DNA from 3 places in the Mesorhizobium sp. M0140 genome. Region 3 is predicted to be linked to each of the others. Evidence: riboswitches for the same ligand, from Rfam matches in the RefSeq annotation. Region 3 holds a riboswitch; each other region holds the start of a gene.
The links. A riboswitch is a leader RNA that binds a small molecule or an ion and turns the genes downstream of it on or off. The one in region 3 is predicted to bind cobalamin.

Region 1: another riboswitch for cobalamin. It lies ahead of NKJ37_RS25725 (CbtB domain-containing protein); the one in region 3 lies ahead of bluB (5,6-dimethylbenzimidazole synthase).
Region 2: another riboswitch for cobalamin. It lies ahead of NKJ37_RS25895 (DUF1636 family protein); the one in region 3 lies ahead of bluB (5,6-dimethylbenzimidazole synthase).

Annotation. Positions count from the first base shown of each region.
Region 1 covers NZ_JAMYTM010000032.1:3-5,708, reverse strand. The annotation lists gene mgtE (magnesium transporter) at 1-589, shown strand, start outside; gene NKJ37_RS25745 (MerR family transcriptional regulator) at 747-1,133, shown strand; gene NKJ37_RS25740 (methyltransferase family protein) at 1,386-1,862, opposite strand; gene NKJ37_RS25735 (heparan-alpha-glucosaminide N-acetyltransferase) at 1,859-2,857, opposite strand; gene NKJ37_RS25730 (MFS transporter) at 3,081-4,280, shown strand; cobalamin riboswitch at 4,346-4,542, shown strand; gene NKJ37_RS25725 (CbtB domain-containing protein) at 4,579-4,758, shown strand; gene NKJ37_RS25720 (CbtA family protein) at 4,774-5,568, shown strand.
Region 2 covers NZ_JAMYTM010000032.1:32,776-38,481, forward strand. The annotation lists gene NKJ37_RS25875 (NADH-quinone oxidoreductase subunit A) at 1-198, opposite strand, end outside; gene NKJ37_RS25880 (winged helix-turn-helix domain-containing protein) at 529-1,737, shown strand; gene NKJ37_RS25885 (DUF6348 family protein) at 1,789-2,466, shown strand; gene NKJ37_RS25890 (hypothetical protein) at 2,496-2,792, shown strand; cobalamin riboswitch at 2,839-3,043, shown strand; gene NKJ37_RS25895 (DUF1636 family protein) at 3,083-3,511, shown strand; gene cobW (cobalamin biosynthesis protein CobW) at 3,514-4,551, shown strand; gene NKJ37_RS25905 (cobaltochelatase subunit CobN) at 4,570-5,706, shown strand, end outside.
Region 3 covers NZ_JAMYTM010000001.1:342,945-348,650, forward strand. The annotation lists gene NKJ37_RS01625 (hypothetical protein) at 282-1,265, shown strand; partial or broken gene bluB (5,6-dimethylbenzimidazole synthase) at 1,388-2,101, opposite strand; cobalamin riboswitch at 2,117-2,296, opposite strand; gene NKJ37_RS01635 (histone deacetylase family protein) at 2,418-3,344, shown strand; gene NKJ37_RS01640 (exodeoxyribonuclease VII small subunit) at 3,348-3,599, shown strand; gene NKJ37_RS01645 (DUF2277 domain-containing protein) at 3,711-3,977, shown strand; gene NKJ37_RS01650 (pirin family protein) at 4,017-4,937, shown strand; gene dxs (1-deoxy-D-xylulose-5-phosphate synthase) at 5,068-5,706, shown strand, end outside.

The DNA.
Region 1 (5,706 bases), on a different contig from region 3:
GCAGGAGGCCGAGGAAGATTTGATGCGCATGGGCGGCGTCGGCGACGAAGAGCTTTCCGACAGCATCTTTTCGACCTCGCGATCACGCGTTCCGTGGTTGCTTATCAACCTTCTGACCGCGTTCCTGGCGGCGTCGGTGATCAGCCTGTTCGACCGCACGATCGAACATATCGTCGCACTGGCGGTGCTGATGCCGATCGTCGCAGGCATGGGCGGCAATGCCGGCTCGCAAACCATGACCGTCACCGTGCGGGCGTTGGCGACCAGGGATCTCGACATCTACAATGCCGGCCGCATCATTCGCCGCGAGATGGGTGTCGGCTTCATCAACGGCATCGTCTTCGCCATCCTGATCGGCATCGTTGCGGCAGCCTGGTTCCGTGACCCCAATCTGGGCGGCATCATCGCGGCGGCGATGATCATCAACATGTTCGTGGCCGCCCTGGCCGGCATCCTGATTCCGCTGCTGCTCGATCGTTTCAAGATCGATCCGGCGGTCGCTTCGGCGGTCTTCGTCACCACGGTTACCGACGTCGTCGGTTTCTTTGCATTTCTCGGCATCGCCACGTGGTGGTTCGGTGTGCCCTGAAGGCACGCCTTTTGGCTTAATTGACTTTTACGTAAATGCCGTGCGAGGCTTGCGCGGGGCGCCATGTCGATTCCGGCATGGCATGGGTTTTGGTTCGGGACATAAGGGTGACGCCGGCATGGCGATCGCCCCTTGGTTTCGGCGTGCGGGAGTGGCAATGCGAGAATATTATTCGATCACCGAGTTGACCCGTGAGTTCGATGTGTCGACGCGGACGCTGCGCTTTTACGAGGACGAAGGGCTGGTGCAGCCGGTGCGGCGTGGCCGCACGCGGCTGTTTCGCCCCTCCGACCGCCACCTCATCCGTCAGATCATGCGCGGCAAGAGGCTTGGTTTCTCGATCAACGAAATCCGCGAAATCATCCAGATGTACAGGGAGCCGCCCGGCGAAGTCGGCCAGCTCAACCTGATGATCAAGCGCATCGAGGAAAAGCGCGAGGATCTCCGGCAGAAGCGCCGCGACCTCGAGGAGACGCTGGCTGAACTCGACCAGGCCGAGGAGTCTTGTGTGGAGCGGCTGGTCGAGCTTGGCGTGAATACCTGAGCGGACTGGATTCTATCGCGCGTTAGCGTTCGGAATGAGCGGAAACGTCTATTCCTTCTGCAATGCACCGCGACGGCGCAGAACTTTGCTCCGCTGCACTCCTAGACCGAGGTCACGGCATGGATCCTAGGGTCTCCGCGACGGAGCTGCGCTCCTGCTTCGCCCTAGGATGACGAAGTTCGCAAGACTTAGGCTAATCGCCGAAGTGTGCACCTGTCAAAACCTCTCCGCGATGGAAACCGGAGCGCCAGCTCAAATCCAGCGGCGCACGCGTTTCGCGTAGTCGCGGTATTTCTTGCCGAATTTTGCCGCCAGCATCTTTTCCTCGCCTTCGATCGCCATTTTTTGCGTGGCATAGGCGGCGATGAAGGCGAGCGGCAGGAACCACACGATGCCCGAGACAAAGGCGACGCCGATCAACAGCAGGGTGTTGGCCAGATACATCGGATTGCGGGTGATGCCGAAGGGACCCGTGGTGACCAGGTGATCGGGCACAGCGTTCGGGTTCAGCGTGGTCTTGGCGCGGACCATGGTGCGGATCGCGGTGACCCAGAGCGCTGCAACGGCAAGCAGCACCACCCAGCCGGCGGCGAAAAGAATGTCGCCCAGGAGGTCACCGATCCAGGGCAGGGGATAGAGCAGGCCCAGCGCGATGCTGATGGCGATGGCGGCGGTGTAGATCAGCGGCGGCCACGGTATGAGCCCCGGCTTCGGCTGGTTCTCGGTCATTTGACCCCTTCCTCCATCAACTTGCTGTCCGTCTTGGCGGTACACATGCCGGCGAGATCGGACAGATGCGTCTTCCATTCCGCAGTCTGGTCGTTGTTGTAGAGCCGATCAAGCGTCGCCTCGCCCTCGAGCGTATCGAGCATGCAGACACAGTAGCTCGTACAGAACTCGGTGTCGCGCGACTGCTCGCAGGACAGCTGGCAGGTTTTGAGGAAATTCACCTGCGGGGTTTCGACCTGCGCCGGCATGATCTGCGAGAACAGCCAGACGCAGCCGATCAGCAATGGCTGGTGGATCAGGTAGAACGCCAGGCTGTGCCGGCCGATAAAGACCAGCGGGTTGGCCCAGCGACCGGGCGCCAATTCGGCAAGCCGGGTAAGCACGCCTGAACCGGCGGCGAGTTTCGTCACCGCGATGCCCGCAAGCACGGCGCCGAACCATGGAAACAACGGAACGTAGTCGTTGGAGCGTGGATTGTTCGCCGACAGGCCTACCCACCACAGCCATGGGTGATCGAACGCCTCGAGGCGCAGATAGACAGGCGCCGCAATGACGAGCGCGGCGACGACAAGCGTCAGCAGTGCCGGCAGCCGCAGAAAGGCGAGGCCGAGCAGGCTGGCCAGCGCGATCTCGTGCAAAATGCCGAAGAAGATGAATCCATCCGGCGTGGCGATACGGGTGACGACCGATATCGCGATCGCGGCTCCGGCGACCATGGCGAACCGCTTCCAGAAGCCGTTCCAGCGGATTTGTCGGCCATGGGCGAGATACAGGCTGACGCCGACCAGGAACAGGAAGGTCGAAGCGATGCCGCGCGCGTAGATCTTCCACCAGCCGAAGGCGGTCAGGCCGGGATCGGTGTAGCCGAAGAACTCCAGGTCCCAGGTGAAATGGTAGCTTGCCATGGCGATCAGCGCGATGCCGCGCACGATGTCGATGGCGACGATGCGCTTTGGTCGATCCTGAACGGGTGCGGTCGGCGTTTGGATGCTCATGGTCTCGCATTCTGATTCAGCCCCGCTGGAGGACTATCACGGTTGCCCCGCACAAAAGAAGACCGGCAATCCTGCCGATAACGCCGGATCGGCCGCGGCATTGGGCCAGTGCCGGGAAGCCTTTGGCCGGCTTCGCTTTTGCCGGATGCACGTCGGTTTCCTCTTATTGGCACTGGGGTCGCCACGTCAGATTTCACCCGGTGAATCTGCTTCGGGGAAAGCAATGTCCACCCATGTGCGCCATCCGATCTGGCTGCCGGCTCTCAAGGCCGCGGACGCGCGCACCTTCGCGTCGCTCTATGCGGTTGAATCCTTCGCCCGCGCCACGGTGTCGAGCGTCATCCCGATCCAGGCCTACGAGATACTGCACAACGAGCAGATCGTGTCGATGCTCTACACAGTCGTGGCGATGCTCGGCCTGTCGGTGACATTGTTCATGCCGATGCTGATCCGCCGTTTTGCCCGCCGCTGGGTCTACACATCAGGCGCCTGCCTGCTGGCCGTCGGCTCGCTGTTCTTCGTCACCGACACGCTCGCCGGGCAACTGGCCGGCATGCTGTGCCGGGTGATGGGCGCCAGCGCGCTGTCGATCACGCTCAACCTCTACATCATGGACCACATCCGCAAGACCGACTTCATGCAGGCCGAATCGCTGCGCATGGCGTGGTCGATGCTGGCCTGGACCGGTGGGCCGACGCTCGGCATCTTCCTCTACACGCGCTTCGGCATCTATGCCGCGCATGGTGCGGTCGCGGTGTTCGCGTTTGCCCTGCTGGCGCTGTTCTGGACCTACCGCCTCGGCGACAACCAGTCCATCCGTCCGGGCAAGACGCGCCCTGTCAATCCGCTCGCCAATATCGGCCGTTTCGTCGCGCAGCCCAGGCTCAGACTGGCCTGGCTGATTGCCTTCGGCCGCTCCTGCTTCTGGACGACGTTCTTCGTCTATGGGCCGCTGTTCATGGTCATCACGGGCGAGGGCAAGCTGGCCGGTGGCCTGCTGGTTTCGGCCGGCAACGCGCTGTTGTTCATGGCGATTTTCTGGGGCAAGGCAGGAAAGCGCTTTGGTGGCCGCGGAACCATGACATTTGCCTATTTCGCCATGTCAGCCGCGCTGCTGGCGGCGGGCTTCGTCGGCGAAACCGTGCCGTTGCTTACCGGCGCCTTCCTGCTCTGTGGTGCCTTCTTCACCATTGCGCTCGACGCCCTCGGCTCGACCGCCTTCATGCGCTCGGTGCGCTCCTATGAAAGATCTCAGATGGCAGCGGTCTACCGCACCTATCTCGACTTTTCCGAGTTGACGCCGCCGCTGGTCTATTCGGTGGCGCTGGCCTTCTTCGGCCTGGGCTCGGTGTTCGTCACGCTCGGCCTGCTGGCGGCGGTCTGCGGCTTTGTGACGTGGCGCTATCTGCCGAAATCACTTTGACCTTCATGGCGCATTCGCAATGGTCACCGGCGGAATTTGGTTTGCCGGAAGCGAGGATTCTGCCTATAGTCACCGGTGTCGCCGGTTCCATTTTGGAGCCAAGAGGGAATGCGGTGAGGGCGAATTTCGCCCAATGCCGTGGCTGCCCCCGCAACTGTGTGCGGTAGTCCTCTCCATAAACCACTGAGGATTTTTTCTTCGGGAAGGTGGGGAAGGACGCTGATCCGTGAGCCAGGAGACCTGCCGGCGACAGGAAACTGACTTCGATGCCCTCGGGTGGAGGGCGAAAGGACAAGACATGACTACCGCTTCCGTCTCCCTCGGCGCCTCCGTCTCCTCGCAGTCGCGCTTCATGCAGCTCGCGCTTGCCGCGCTGCTCGGCATTTTCGTGATGGGCTTTGTCGGCTTCTCGCATATCGATGCCGTCCATAATGCGGCTCACGACTATCGCCATTCGATGGCGTTTCCCTGCCACTGACGAGGGGCTGACATCATGAATCTGTTTCGCAACGTCGTGTTCATCGCGGCGATCGCAGGGCTCGTGGCCGGCGTCGTCCTCGCCTGCCTGCAGGCCTATGCCACCGTGCCGCTGATCCTGAAGGCGGAAGTTTACGAACAGGCGGGCGGCGGGCATCACCATGACCATGGCGCTCCGGCCGCAACGGATAGCAATGCCATGAGCACAACTGCTCCGGCGGGAGATGCGATGAGCTCTGCTGCCCCGGCTGCGGCGGAAGCCGCTCCGGCAGACGAAGGTTGGGCGCCGGCAGACGGTTTCGAGCGTTTCGCCTTCAGCGTGCTTGCCAATATCGTCACCGGCATCGGCTTCGCCTTGATCCTGGTCGCGGTCTCCGAATTCGCCGGCGGCATCGGTGGCTGGCGCCAGGGCGTGTTCTGGGGCCTTGCCGGCTTTGCCGTGTTCACGCTGGCACCGGGCCTCGGCCTGCCGCCGGAATTGCCTGCCATGCCGGCCGCCGATCTCACCCAGCGGCAGATCTGGTGGTGGGCAACGGTGGCGGCAACCGCTGCCGGTCTCGGCCTGATCGCGTTCCGCAAGTCGCTGCCGCTGGCGATCCTTGCCGTCTTTTTGATCGTCGCACCGCATGTTGTCGGTGCACCGCAGCCCGACAGTTACGAGACGGCGATTCCGGAAGGGCTGCATCACCAGTTCGTGGTGGCGGTGACCGTGACCAACCTCGTGTTCTGGCTGGTGCTCGGCGCGGTCGTCGGTGTGGTGCGTGGCCGCTTCACCGGCACCGCGACCAGCCTGCGCGACAGCTTTGCCTGATCGCAAGACACTGACCTTCCTCATCGGCGGTGGGGGGCCGCGGCGGCAGGGCCACGCCGGCAGGATGGATTGGCCGCAGGCGGCGCCGCCGGCGCCAGTGGCCGCCGGGGCGCCGGAAAAATATCCAGATGGTCGGAG
Region 2 (5,706 bases), on a different contig from region 3:
CACCAGGTAGAAACGGATGTCGAACTTCATGCGCGCGTCGTCGAACGAGTTGAAACCGCACTCGTAGGCGGAAAGCTTTTCGGGATCGGGATTGCGATAGGCCACCAGGAAGGGTGCGGCCAGCAACGCCAGGCCGACAACCAGCGCCACGCCTATGAACAGGACGATGGGCAGGTATGAGCTCAAGAGTGCGTTCATGCTCGGCTTTCCGTTGGCGCCAATCCACTTTGATTACAGCACCGGACCCTAATGCGGAAGCGTGACAGTTTAACCGCTGAACCGTTTTAAGGGCTTATGCTGCAACGCGGCGAGGGTTAGCGCAGCACTTCCAGCGAAGCAAGTCAAACCTTGTTCAAAACACCGACTGGACGGCATATCGCGGCAAACTGGTCCGATCCGCTCCTGTTTGATTTCCTTCGCTTTTTACTCCACTTTTCTCTCCTGACATGGATGCCGCCAAAACCCTGCTAGCATGGGTTGGAATCAGCCATTCGACCCTCGGTCAAAACACTTCAAAGTGATGCCTGCATGAAGGAAAAGATCTCGCTCCCCACGGCCCGTCGCATCGCGCTTGCCGCCCAGGGGTTTCTCGATCCCCGCCCGACCGGCACGCCTGACCGCCGACATTTTGCCCGCACCCTCTCCCGCACCGGCCTGCTGCAGATCGATTCCGTCAGCGCGGTGGTGCGCGCTCATTATATGCCGCTCTATTCGCGCCTTGGCCCCTACCCGTTCTCGCTGCTCGACAACGCGGCCGTGACGCGCAAGCGCACGGTTTTCGAATACTGGGGGCACGAGGCCTCCTTCCTGCCGGTCGAGACATACCCGCTGATGCGCTGGCGCATGCAGCGCGCCGAGCGCGGCGACGAAATGTATCTGGGCCTCGCCAAATGGGGCCGCGAGCACGCCGCCTACATCGAAGAGATCTACCGCCAGGTCGCCGAGCGCGGCCCGATCGCCGCTTCCGCGCTCGAAGGCCAGAAAGGCTCGGGCGGCTGGTGGGGCTGGAGCCATGCCAAGCACGCCTTCGAATGGCTGTTCTGGGCCGGGCGCATCACCACGGCGCACCGCCGCGGTTTCGAGCGCTTCTATGACCTGCCCGAACGCGTGCTGCCGCAGGCGATCCTCGATCTGCCGGTACCGGCAGCCGAGGACGCGCACCGCGAATTGCTGCGCATTTCTGCCCGCGCCCACGGCGTGGCGACTTCAGGCGACCTGCGCGACTATTTCCGCCTGTCGCCGGCCGACATGAAGGGCCGGCTGGAGGAACTGGTTGAAACGGGCGAGCTGCTGCCGGTGCGTGTCGAAGGTTGGGACAAGCCGGCCTATCTTCATAAAGACGCCCGCCTGCCGCGCAAAGTCGAGGCCCGCGCCCTGCTGGCGCCGTTCGATCCGGTCGTCTTCGAGCGGTCGCGCACCGAGCGGCTGTTCGATTTCCACTACCGCATCGAGATCTACACGCCGGCCGACAAGCGGCAATATGGCTATTATGTCCTGCCGTTCCTGCTCGGCGACAGGATCGTGGCACGCGTCGACCTCAAGGCCGACCGTCCGGCCAGCATACTGCGCGTCCATGCGGCCTATGCGGAGCCCGGTGCACCGCCTGAAACCGCTGCAGAGCTGTTCGAGGAATTGAAGCAGATGCAGGGCTGGCTCGGACTCGAACGCATCGAAGTGACGCCTGCCGGGGATTTGGGTCCGGCGCTGCTGAGCGTGATCAGCGACGGGCGCTCTTGACATCAGCCGTCGGCTGCAGCCGTTTGAGGGAGTTTTGTCGGCCTAGGTTCAATGATGGCATCGCAAGAGGTTCTCGACCTGATCCACGAAGCGTTGATTGCGCATGGGATCAGCGCCATCCGTGGACAGAACGATGTCTGGATTGGACTGGAAGACCTGCGCTTTGAAGCCCAAGTTTTCGACAAGGAGCCGTCAGGCTCGGGTCGCAGGCTTGTTCTCGAAATCTACGTCTTCTCACCGTTGCTAGGCACTCAGCCGGTCATCGAATCTTTTGTTGGACTGGGCGACACGCGTGAACAGGCGATTTTCCAAGCATTCGGAAAATTCCTGATCGGTGTATTTCATGTGCTGATCGAGGGCCTTGCGGAGCATGTTTGCGAGAACATGCAAGCCGAGATTGCATTCTGGCAACGGAATGATGCTGGCTGGAAGATCTACGGTGGACCTGTGATCACACAGGCTGCAGTGGAATGCACTCTCAACCGGACATATCCAGCGTTTTATGCCCGCTTGGAAAAACTGTTCACGGCTAAGGTTCGCCCTGGCAGTCATTTCATCCGGATATTCCTGGCGAGCTATGGCGGAGCACTGGTCGGCAACGAAATTCTCCTGGACAACGAAACTTGGCCGGAAGGTCAAGAGCTCCTCGTTGATCAGGACTGGCACCACGGCGACGGGTACCAGGCGCTGCGTCAGGTCATCCTTGCGTTGCCGGGAGATAACAATTGAGCCAACGTACACAGGCTAGCGGATAAACAATGGATATCAAAGCCAGGCTGACCCAAGAGGTGCAGGAGTGCCTCGATAGGATTTCGTCCTTTTCATGGGACGTACATGCGCAGGCAATCCGAAAACGCTACCCTAGACCTGCTGGAGACACATTTGGCTTCAAAGTTGATGGCATTTACTTCGATGTGGGTGACAGCGCCGGATGGCTGGACCGGCAAGATGGAGATATCCTTCTGACGGCTTTCGTTACAGCTTTTCCTGATCCCAACAACGAAGATGGCATTCGCGAAGAGCGGTCAGTGGTAGTGAAGCGTCCCCGCCCCTGATTTCAGATTGCCCCTGCGTTGCGTTGACACCGCCGCCCGCAAAAGCCTAAATCCGGTTCCAGATGGTCCCTTGCCCGCAACGGCAAGGGCTAAGAGGGAATGCGGTGCGGGGCAAAATCCCAAATCCGCGGCTGTCCCCGCAACTGTAAGCGAAGAGCCAAGGCCGAAAGCCACTGGGGAGTTCCCGGGAAGGCGGCTACCCAAGGCGATGACCCGCGAGCCAGGAGACCTGCCGTCTGCGACTTTAGAATCCGATCGCCCGGCGGGTTTCCGGGCAAGGAGCCCGATCTTTGGACCACGACAGCAGTTTTTCGGCTGGCACAGCGGATATTTCGTCCGGCCATAATGATGCCTTGGCCGGCGTCACCATCATCGTCTGCGCCTCCTGCCGCAATGAGACCGGCTCCGACGCCCATCCCCGCGCCGGCGAATTGCTGGCGGACGACACGCGCCGCGCCGCATCTGGCGACGATATTCGCATCCGCAGCGTCGAATGCCTCGGCAATTGCAAGCGGCGCCTCAGCGCCGCCATCCTGCGCGACGGCTGCTGGAGCTATGTCTTCGGCGACCTGACCACGACCAGCGGCGCCGACCTCATCACGGGTGCCAAGCTCTTCGCCACCTCGAAGGACGGCCTGATTCCATGGCGCGGCCGCCCCGATAGCCTGAAGCGTGGCCTCGTTGCCCGCATCCCTCCCCTCGACCTGTTGAAGGACTGATCATGACTGCTTCCGTCTCGCGCGTTCCCTGCACCGTCGTCACCGGCTTCCTCGGCGCCGGCAAGACGACGCTGGTCCGCCATCTCCTGGAAAACGCCGGCGGCAAACGCATTGCCATCATCGTCAACGAATTCGGCGACATCGGCATCGACGGAGAGATTTTGAAGGGCTGCGGCATCGACACCTGCCCGGAGGAAAACATCGTCGAACTGGCCAATGGCTGCATCTGCTGCACCGTCGCCGACGATTTCGTGCCGGCGCTTGACAAGATCCTGTCGCTGACGCCGAGGGTCGACCATATCCTGATCGAAACCTCGGGCCTGGCGCTGCCCAAGCCGCTGGTCCAGGCCTTCCAGTGGCCGAGCGTGAAGAGCCGCGTCACAGTCGATGGCGTCATCGCCGTGGTCGACGGCCCGGCGCTGGCCGAAGGCCGCGTCGCCAACGACATGGACGCCTTGCAGGCGCAGCGCGCCGGGGACGAGACGCTCGACCATGACGATCCTGTGGAAGAAGTGTTCGAGGATCAGATCGCCTGCGCCGACCTGATCATCCTGTCGAAGAGCGACCTGATGGACGCCGCCGGCACCGCCCGCGCCAACGCCATCATCAACGAACATTCCGCCCGCGCGGTGAAGATCGTGCCGACGTCGCATGGCAAGGTCGATCCCTCCGTGCTGCTCGGTCTCGGTCTCGCCGTCGAGGACGACATCGAAAACCGCAAGTCCCACCATGACGGCGCATTCGACCATGAGCATGACGACTTCGACACCTTCATCGTCGACATTGCCTCGATCGCCAATCCGGACGAGTTGGCAAAGCGCGTCGCCACCGTCGCCGAAGAAGAGAACGTGCTGCGCGTAAAAGGCTTCGTCGAGGTCGGCGGCAAGCCCATGCGGCTCTTGCTGCAGGCCGTCGGGCCGCGCGTCAATCATTACTATGACCGCGCCTGGACCGCGCAGGACGACCGCCGCTCGCGTCTCGTCGTCATCGGCCTGAAGGGGCTGAACCGCCCGGCGATCGAGCGTATACTCGCCGGCTGATCTCGGACACGGGTTGCGATGCACATCCTCACCACGACATCCGCCTCGCTCGACGACCTCGCCGAGCCGGTCGATCTGCGGCAGACGCCGGCGGATATCGTGGCCCTGTCCTTCACCGACAGCGACCTCGCCGGACTGGCGGCAGCCTGGAAGGCCGATGCCGGCCGCCTGCCCTCGATGCGGCTGGCTGCCCTGCGTGACCTGCGCCATCCCATGTCCGTCGACCTCTGGGTCGACAGCGTCGCCCGCCACGCCAAGGTCATCCTCGTGCGCATCCTCGGCGGCTACGACTGGTGGCGCTACGGCTGCGACCAGCTTGCCTCGACCGCCCGCGAACGCGGGATCAAACTGGCGCTGCTGCCCGGCGAATGCCGCGACGAGGATCTGCGCCTGATCGAAGCCTCGACGCTGCCGCGCGAGGAGCTCGATGGCCTGCTCGACTATTTCCGCGAGGGCGGCCCGGCGAATATGAGCGCGCTGGTGCGGAGATTGGCGGGGCTGGCTGGATCGGATGCGGACGTAGCAGAGCCGGTTCCAGTGCCGAAAGCCGGGTTTTATGAGCCAGGACTTGGGGTCGTTGGTGATCCTTCACACCCCCCTCTGTCCTGCCGGACATCTCCCCCGCAAGGGGGGAGATCGGACTTCATCAAAGCCGGCTCTTTTCCCGTTTCATTAGAAGCTGACGCGTCCGCAACCTCGACAATTGGCGAAATCTCCAATGACAGCGCAATCTCCCCCCTTGCGGGGGAGATGTCCGGCAGGACAGAGGGGGGTGTGAAGGAACTCGACGCTGACAACGTCAACGCTCCTATCATCCCCATCCTGTTCTATCGCTCGATGCTATTGGCCGCCGATGTCGCGCCCATCGATGCGCTTTTCCACGCGCTCCGCCAGCGCGGCATCAATCCGGTCCCCATCTTCGTCTCCAGCCTCAAGGACCCCGCATCCCTGGCCTCCGTGGAAACAGCACTCGCCACGCTCAAACCCGCCGCCATCATCACCGCGACCGCTTTCGCGTCCGGCGCCGAGCCCGGAAATGAGACCCTGTTCGACCGCGCCGGCGTACCGGTCTTCCAGGTCATCGTCGCCACCACCCGCCGCGACGTCTGGGAGACCAACCAGCGCGGCCTGGCGCCCGCCGACCTCGCCATGCAT
Region 3 (5,706 bases):
CGGTGTTGGCAGCTTTTGTGCCGGTAGCTTCTCGCGATAGGAATTTTTTCTTGACTGGGTGACCTCAGCTATGGTACATATTTGCCTATGGTGCTGATTTGCGCCAGTGACCCGCCGCACAGGCGGGTTTTTCGTCTAATGCTCCGTCAGCCAACGCGCCGGCGGGCTCCGAAGGAAACCGTTAACCCGAGTTCGTTGCACTGTGGCGCCAGGGCCGGCAATTGACAATCGCCGGGTTGAGTTCATCCTCTGCCATCATCTCTGAGGCGGAGATTCGGGGCATGTGGGATTTCGATATAGGCAGGTCGGTGTCCATCATGATGCGGACCTGGCCGTTCATCGTCTTTCGCATGATCGTCTATTTCGGCATCACGTTGGCCTACATCATGGCGACCGGCACCGGTGCCTCGGTCGGCTATGGTGTCGGGCATATCTCCACCGATCCCGACGGGCCCATGTCCTTTGCCCTGTGGGGCGGCGTGGTCGGGTTCGGCATCGTCTCGATCGCGGTCTACTGGATCCGCGAATACATCCTCTATATCGTCAAGGCCGGCCACATCGCCGTCATGGTTCATCTGATCGACGGCCGCGACATTCCCGGCGGTCAGGACCAGATCGCCTACGCCAGGGATGTCGTCACCCAGCGTTTTGCCGAAGCCAACATCCTTTTCGTCGTCGACCAACTCGTCAAGGGTGCCATCCGTGCCATCACCGGCCTGCTCGGCGGTATCGCCGCCTTCCTGCCGATACCAGGCCTGAGCGGCCTGGTCTCCTTCATCAACACGGTGATCCGTCTGTCGCTGACCTATGTCGACGAGATCATCCTCGGCTACAACATCCGCATCAATTCAGCCTCGCCCTTCGAGACGGCGCGCCAAGGCGTCGTGCTCTATGCCCAGAACGGCAAGGTCATGGTCAAGAACGCCGTCTGGCTGGCGGTCATCATGTGGGGCATGTCGTTCATCATCTTTCTGATCATGCTGGCGCCTGCCGGTGCGATTCTGTTCCTGATGCCTGGCCAACTCGCCGGCTGGGCTTTTGTGCTCGCCATCGTCTTCGCCTGGGCATTCAAGGCGGCGTTCATCGAGCCTTTCGCCATCGCCTGCCTGATGCAGGTCTATTTCAAGACCATCGCGGGCCAGGTGCCCGATCCGGCTTGGGACGCCCGGCTGGCCGAGGCATCGTCGAAGTTCAGGGAGCTCAAGGACAAGGCGCTCGCCTCCTTCGGCGGTTCGCGCTGGGATACGGCCGGCGCCACACCCTGATCGGCTGGGCGGGTGGTGTCTGGTGCGGCAGAAACGGTGTTGAGGCGCGCCACGGTGGATTTGAGCTGTGTCTCGCCTTGCCCGGAAAAGGTCTCGCTCATGATCAGCTCCGGCAGCGGCAGCCGCCGTCCCCAGCCATGCGTTTCAAGGTCCGGTTTGGGAGCGAACTCGGAAACACGGCCGACGCAGAGATAGGCGATCGGCGTTACGTGGTCCGGAATGGCCAACAGCCGCTTCAGCGCCTCAGCCTCGATGATGCTGACCCAGCCGACACCAACACCCTCGGCACGCGCGGCCAGCCAGAAATTCTGCACCGCGCAGACCGTGCTGTAGAGATCCATCTCCGGATTGTGCCAGCGTCCCAGCGGCGAACCCTTCGAGCGCTGCCGGTCGCAGGTGATGCAGATGTTGAGCGCGCTCTCGCAGATGCCTTCCAGCTTTAGCTTGCGATAGAGCGCCTGTTTTTCCGCCTCGATCGCCGGCAGTTCCTGCTCGCGCGCGGCCAGGAACAGGTCGCGCACCTCCGCCCGTCGTTTGACGTCGCGAATGACAATGAAATTCCATGGCTGCATGAAGCCGACCGATGGCGCGTGATGGGCGGCAAGCAGCAGCCGTGCCAGCACGTCGTCATCGATCGCGGTGGGCAGGAAATGGCTGCGCACGTCGCGCCGCGTGAACATGGCGCGGTAGACCGCATCGCGCGCATTCTGGTCAAATCCATCGTCAATGGCAGCGGTCATGTGTTCCGGCATCGCTTGTCCCCTTGCGATTGCAGATTCAAAACTGACAGAGCGTACTTTGTGCGTCCAAGTAGACGCACGTCGCTCTGATGCCATCCGCCTGACCACGCGGATGACAATGCCTGCCAGGCCGGTCTTCTGGCTCGGGATCAACCCGCGTCCGGTGCCTTCCCGTCATCGACAGTGGCATTTACCGGCGCGGTCCCCCTCACAGCGTTGGGCACGCCACGGAATTCAACCGTGTTCCCGATTCTCCCGCTTGCGGCGGGCACCAGGCAGTACCAGGGACCTTACGCCGAAGCGCCCGCGGGGCCAATGCCTGCGGCGACGCGAATGGACGCAGTCGCGATTTTCCCCAGTCATCGGCCGCCCGTGCATGGCCTTTGTCGATCCGGGTCACTAGATTAGGACGATGACCACCCGTCTCTACACCCATCCGATCTTCCTCGAGCATCTCACGCCGCCCGGACATCCCGAGCGGCCCGACCGCTTACGCGCCATCGAGCGCGTGCTCGACGACGAAGCCTTTGCCGGGCTCGATCGTATTCAGGCGCCGGAAGGCGACGAGGCCACCATCCTCTACGCGCATCCCGCCGATTTCGTCGCCCGCGTGCGCGCCGCCATCCCCGACGAGGGGATTGCCCGCATCGATGCCGACACCACTGCCAGCCCGAAGAGCTGGCAAGCGGCGATCACCGCGATCGGCGCCGCCAACGCCGCCGTCGATGATGTCTTTTCGGGCCGCGCCGACAACGTCTTCGTCGCCGCCCGGCCGCCCGGCCATCATGCCGAAAAGACCACGGCGATGGGCTTTTGCCTGTTCAACACGGCGGCGATCGCGGCGCGTTATGCGCAGAAGAAACACGGTGTCGAGCGCGTTGCCGTCGTCGACTGGGACGTGCATCACGGCAATGGCACGCAGGATATTTTCTGGGACGATCCGTCGGTGCTCTATTGCTCGACACACCAGATGCCGCTTTATCCCGGCACCGGAGCGAAGACCGAAACGGGCGCCGGCAACATCGTCAACGCACCGCTGGCGCCGCAGACCGGCAGCGAAGTGTTTCGCGATGCCTTCCTGTCGCGCGTCCTGCCCGCGCTCGACAATTTCGCGCCCGACCTGATCATCATTTCGGCGGGGTTCGACGCGCACCACCGCGATCCGCTGGCCGAGATCAATCTGACCGAGGATGATTTCGACTGGGCGACCGGCCAGCTGATGCAGCGCGCGGCACGCCACAGCGGCAACCGGCTCGTCAGCCTGCTCGAGGGCGGCTACGATCTGCAGGGATTGGCATTTTCGGTCGCCGCCCATGTCGGGCGACTGATGAAAGGATGAATGATGGCCGATGAGACCAACGAAGACGTCAAGGCGATGAGCTTCGAGCAGGCACTCGATGCGCTGGAGAAGATCGTCGATGATCTGGAGCGTGGCGACGTGCCGCTCGACCAGTCGATCAAGATCTATGAGCGTGGTGAGGCGCTGAAGGCGCATTGCGACCGGCTGCTGAAGGCCGCCGAGGACAAGGTCGAGAAGATCAGGCTGTCGCGCGACGGCAAGCCGGTTGGAACGGAGCCACTCGACGCGGATTGAGGCTCGGTCCGAACGATGGCCTCGCCTCACCGGTTTTTGGACATGATCATGATCGAGGATATAACTCGTTCCGATTGAAACAGCTCAAGGACAAGAGGAGATACGGAAGCGATGTGCAGAAACATCAAGACCCTGTTCAATTTTGATCCGCCGGCAACCAATGACGAGGTGCGCGACGCGGCTCTTCAGTTCGTCCGCAAGCTGAGCGGAACCACGCGACCCTCGAAGCAGAACCAGCACGCCTTCGACCATGCCGTCGAAGCCATCGCCGCCTCGGCGCGCGAACTGCTCGATTCCCTGGAAACCCACCAGCATCCGCGTAATCGCGAAGAGGTGGCGGCCAAGCTGCGGGCAAAGGCGGCGATCCGCTTTGCCTGATGCGGCCAGGCGGCCTTCGACCACCGACAAGGAGAGTCGATGAGCTTCTTCCCCGGGAAAGACCCTGAGGCAGGCGATGCCTTCGCCAGCGATCAGATCGAATTGATGGTCATACCCAACGCCAAGGATATCGGCGGTTTTCAGGTGCGCCGTGCCCTGCCGACGGCAAAAAGGCGGCTGGTGGGGCCTTTCATCTTCTTCGACCGCATGGGGCCCGCGGTCCTGCGCGCCGGTCAGGCACTGGATGTCCGTCCGCATCCGCATATCGGCCTGTCGACGGTCACCTATCTGTTCGACGGCAAGATCCGGCACCGCGACTCACTCGGCACCGAAATGGTCATTCAGCCCGGCGACGTGAATTTGATGACCGCCGGCCGCGGCATCGTCCATTCGGAGCGTACACCGGAGGAACTGCGTGGCGCGCCGATGTCGGTATCCGGCCTGCAGACATGGCTGGCGCTGCCGGACGACAAGGAAGAGGTGGCACCGGTTTTCGAGAATACCGCAGCGCTTCGGCTTCCCGAGATCGAAGCCGAAGGCGTCAACGGGCGCCTCATCATCGGCGATTTCCAGGGACTGCGGTCCCCGGTCAGGGCCGACACGGAGACGCTCTACGCCGACCTGCGCCTGGCGCCCGGCGCCAGCGTGAAAATCCCTGCTAATGCGGAAGAACGCGCCATCTATACGCTGGAAGGCGAGGTCTCAATTTCGGGTGATGTATTCCCAGCCGAACGGCTGCTGGTGTTCCGTCCCGGTGACGAGATCGTCGTGTCGTCGCAGACCGGGGCGCATTTCATGCTGTTCGGCGGCGCCTCTCTTGGTTCGAAGCGTTACATCTGGTGGAATTTCGTCTCGTCGTCCAAGGAGCGCATCGAACAGGCGAAAGAGGAATGGAAGACGGGCCGCTTCGACATCGTTCCCGGAGACGAGGAAGAGTTTATTCCGCTGCCGGAAAGCTGATGCCCTGTCACCCAAAAGTGGCAGAACGAAATGCATAGACAAAAGACTAGGGCCTGATCCGCGTCACTGACACACATTTACTTTCGCCGGCCGGCGGCCTATTCGCCCATCAACCGAAAGCCCGAGCACCGTGAACGCAACGCCGCATACGCCGCTTCTCGACAAGGTCCGCATCCCGGCCGACCTGCGCACGCTTGCCGAAAGTGAACTGCCGCAATTGGCGTCCGAGCTTCGCGCCGAGCTGGTCGACGCCGTGTCCCGCACGGGTGGTCATCTGGGCGCAGGGCTTGGCGTGGTCGAGCTGACAGTGGCGCTGCACTATGTCTTCAACACCCCCGACGACCGGCTGATCTGGGATGTCGGCCACCAGGCCTATCCGCACAAGATCCTGACCGGCCGCCGCGACCGTATCCGCACGCTGCGCCAGGAAAGCGGTCTGTCCGGCTTCACCCGCCGCGCCGAGAGCGAGTACGATCCCTTTGGCGCCGCCCACTCCTCGACGTCGATATCGGCCGGCCTCGGCATGGCCGCCGCCCGCGATCTCTCCGGCGGCCGCAACAACGTCATTGCCGTCATCGGCGACGGCGCCATGTCTGCCGGCATGGCCTATGAGGCGATGAACAATGCCGGCGCGCTCGATGCACGGCTGATCGTCATTCTCAACGACAACGACATGTCGATCGCGCCGCCGACCGGCGCGATGAGCGCCTATCTGGCGCGGCTGGCCTCCGGCAAGGCCTATATCGGCCTGCGCGATTTCGGCAAGAAA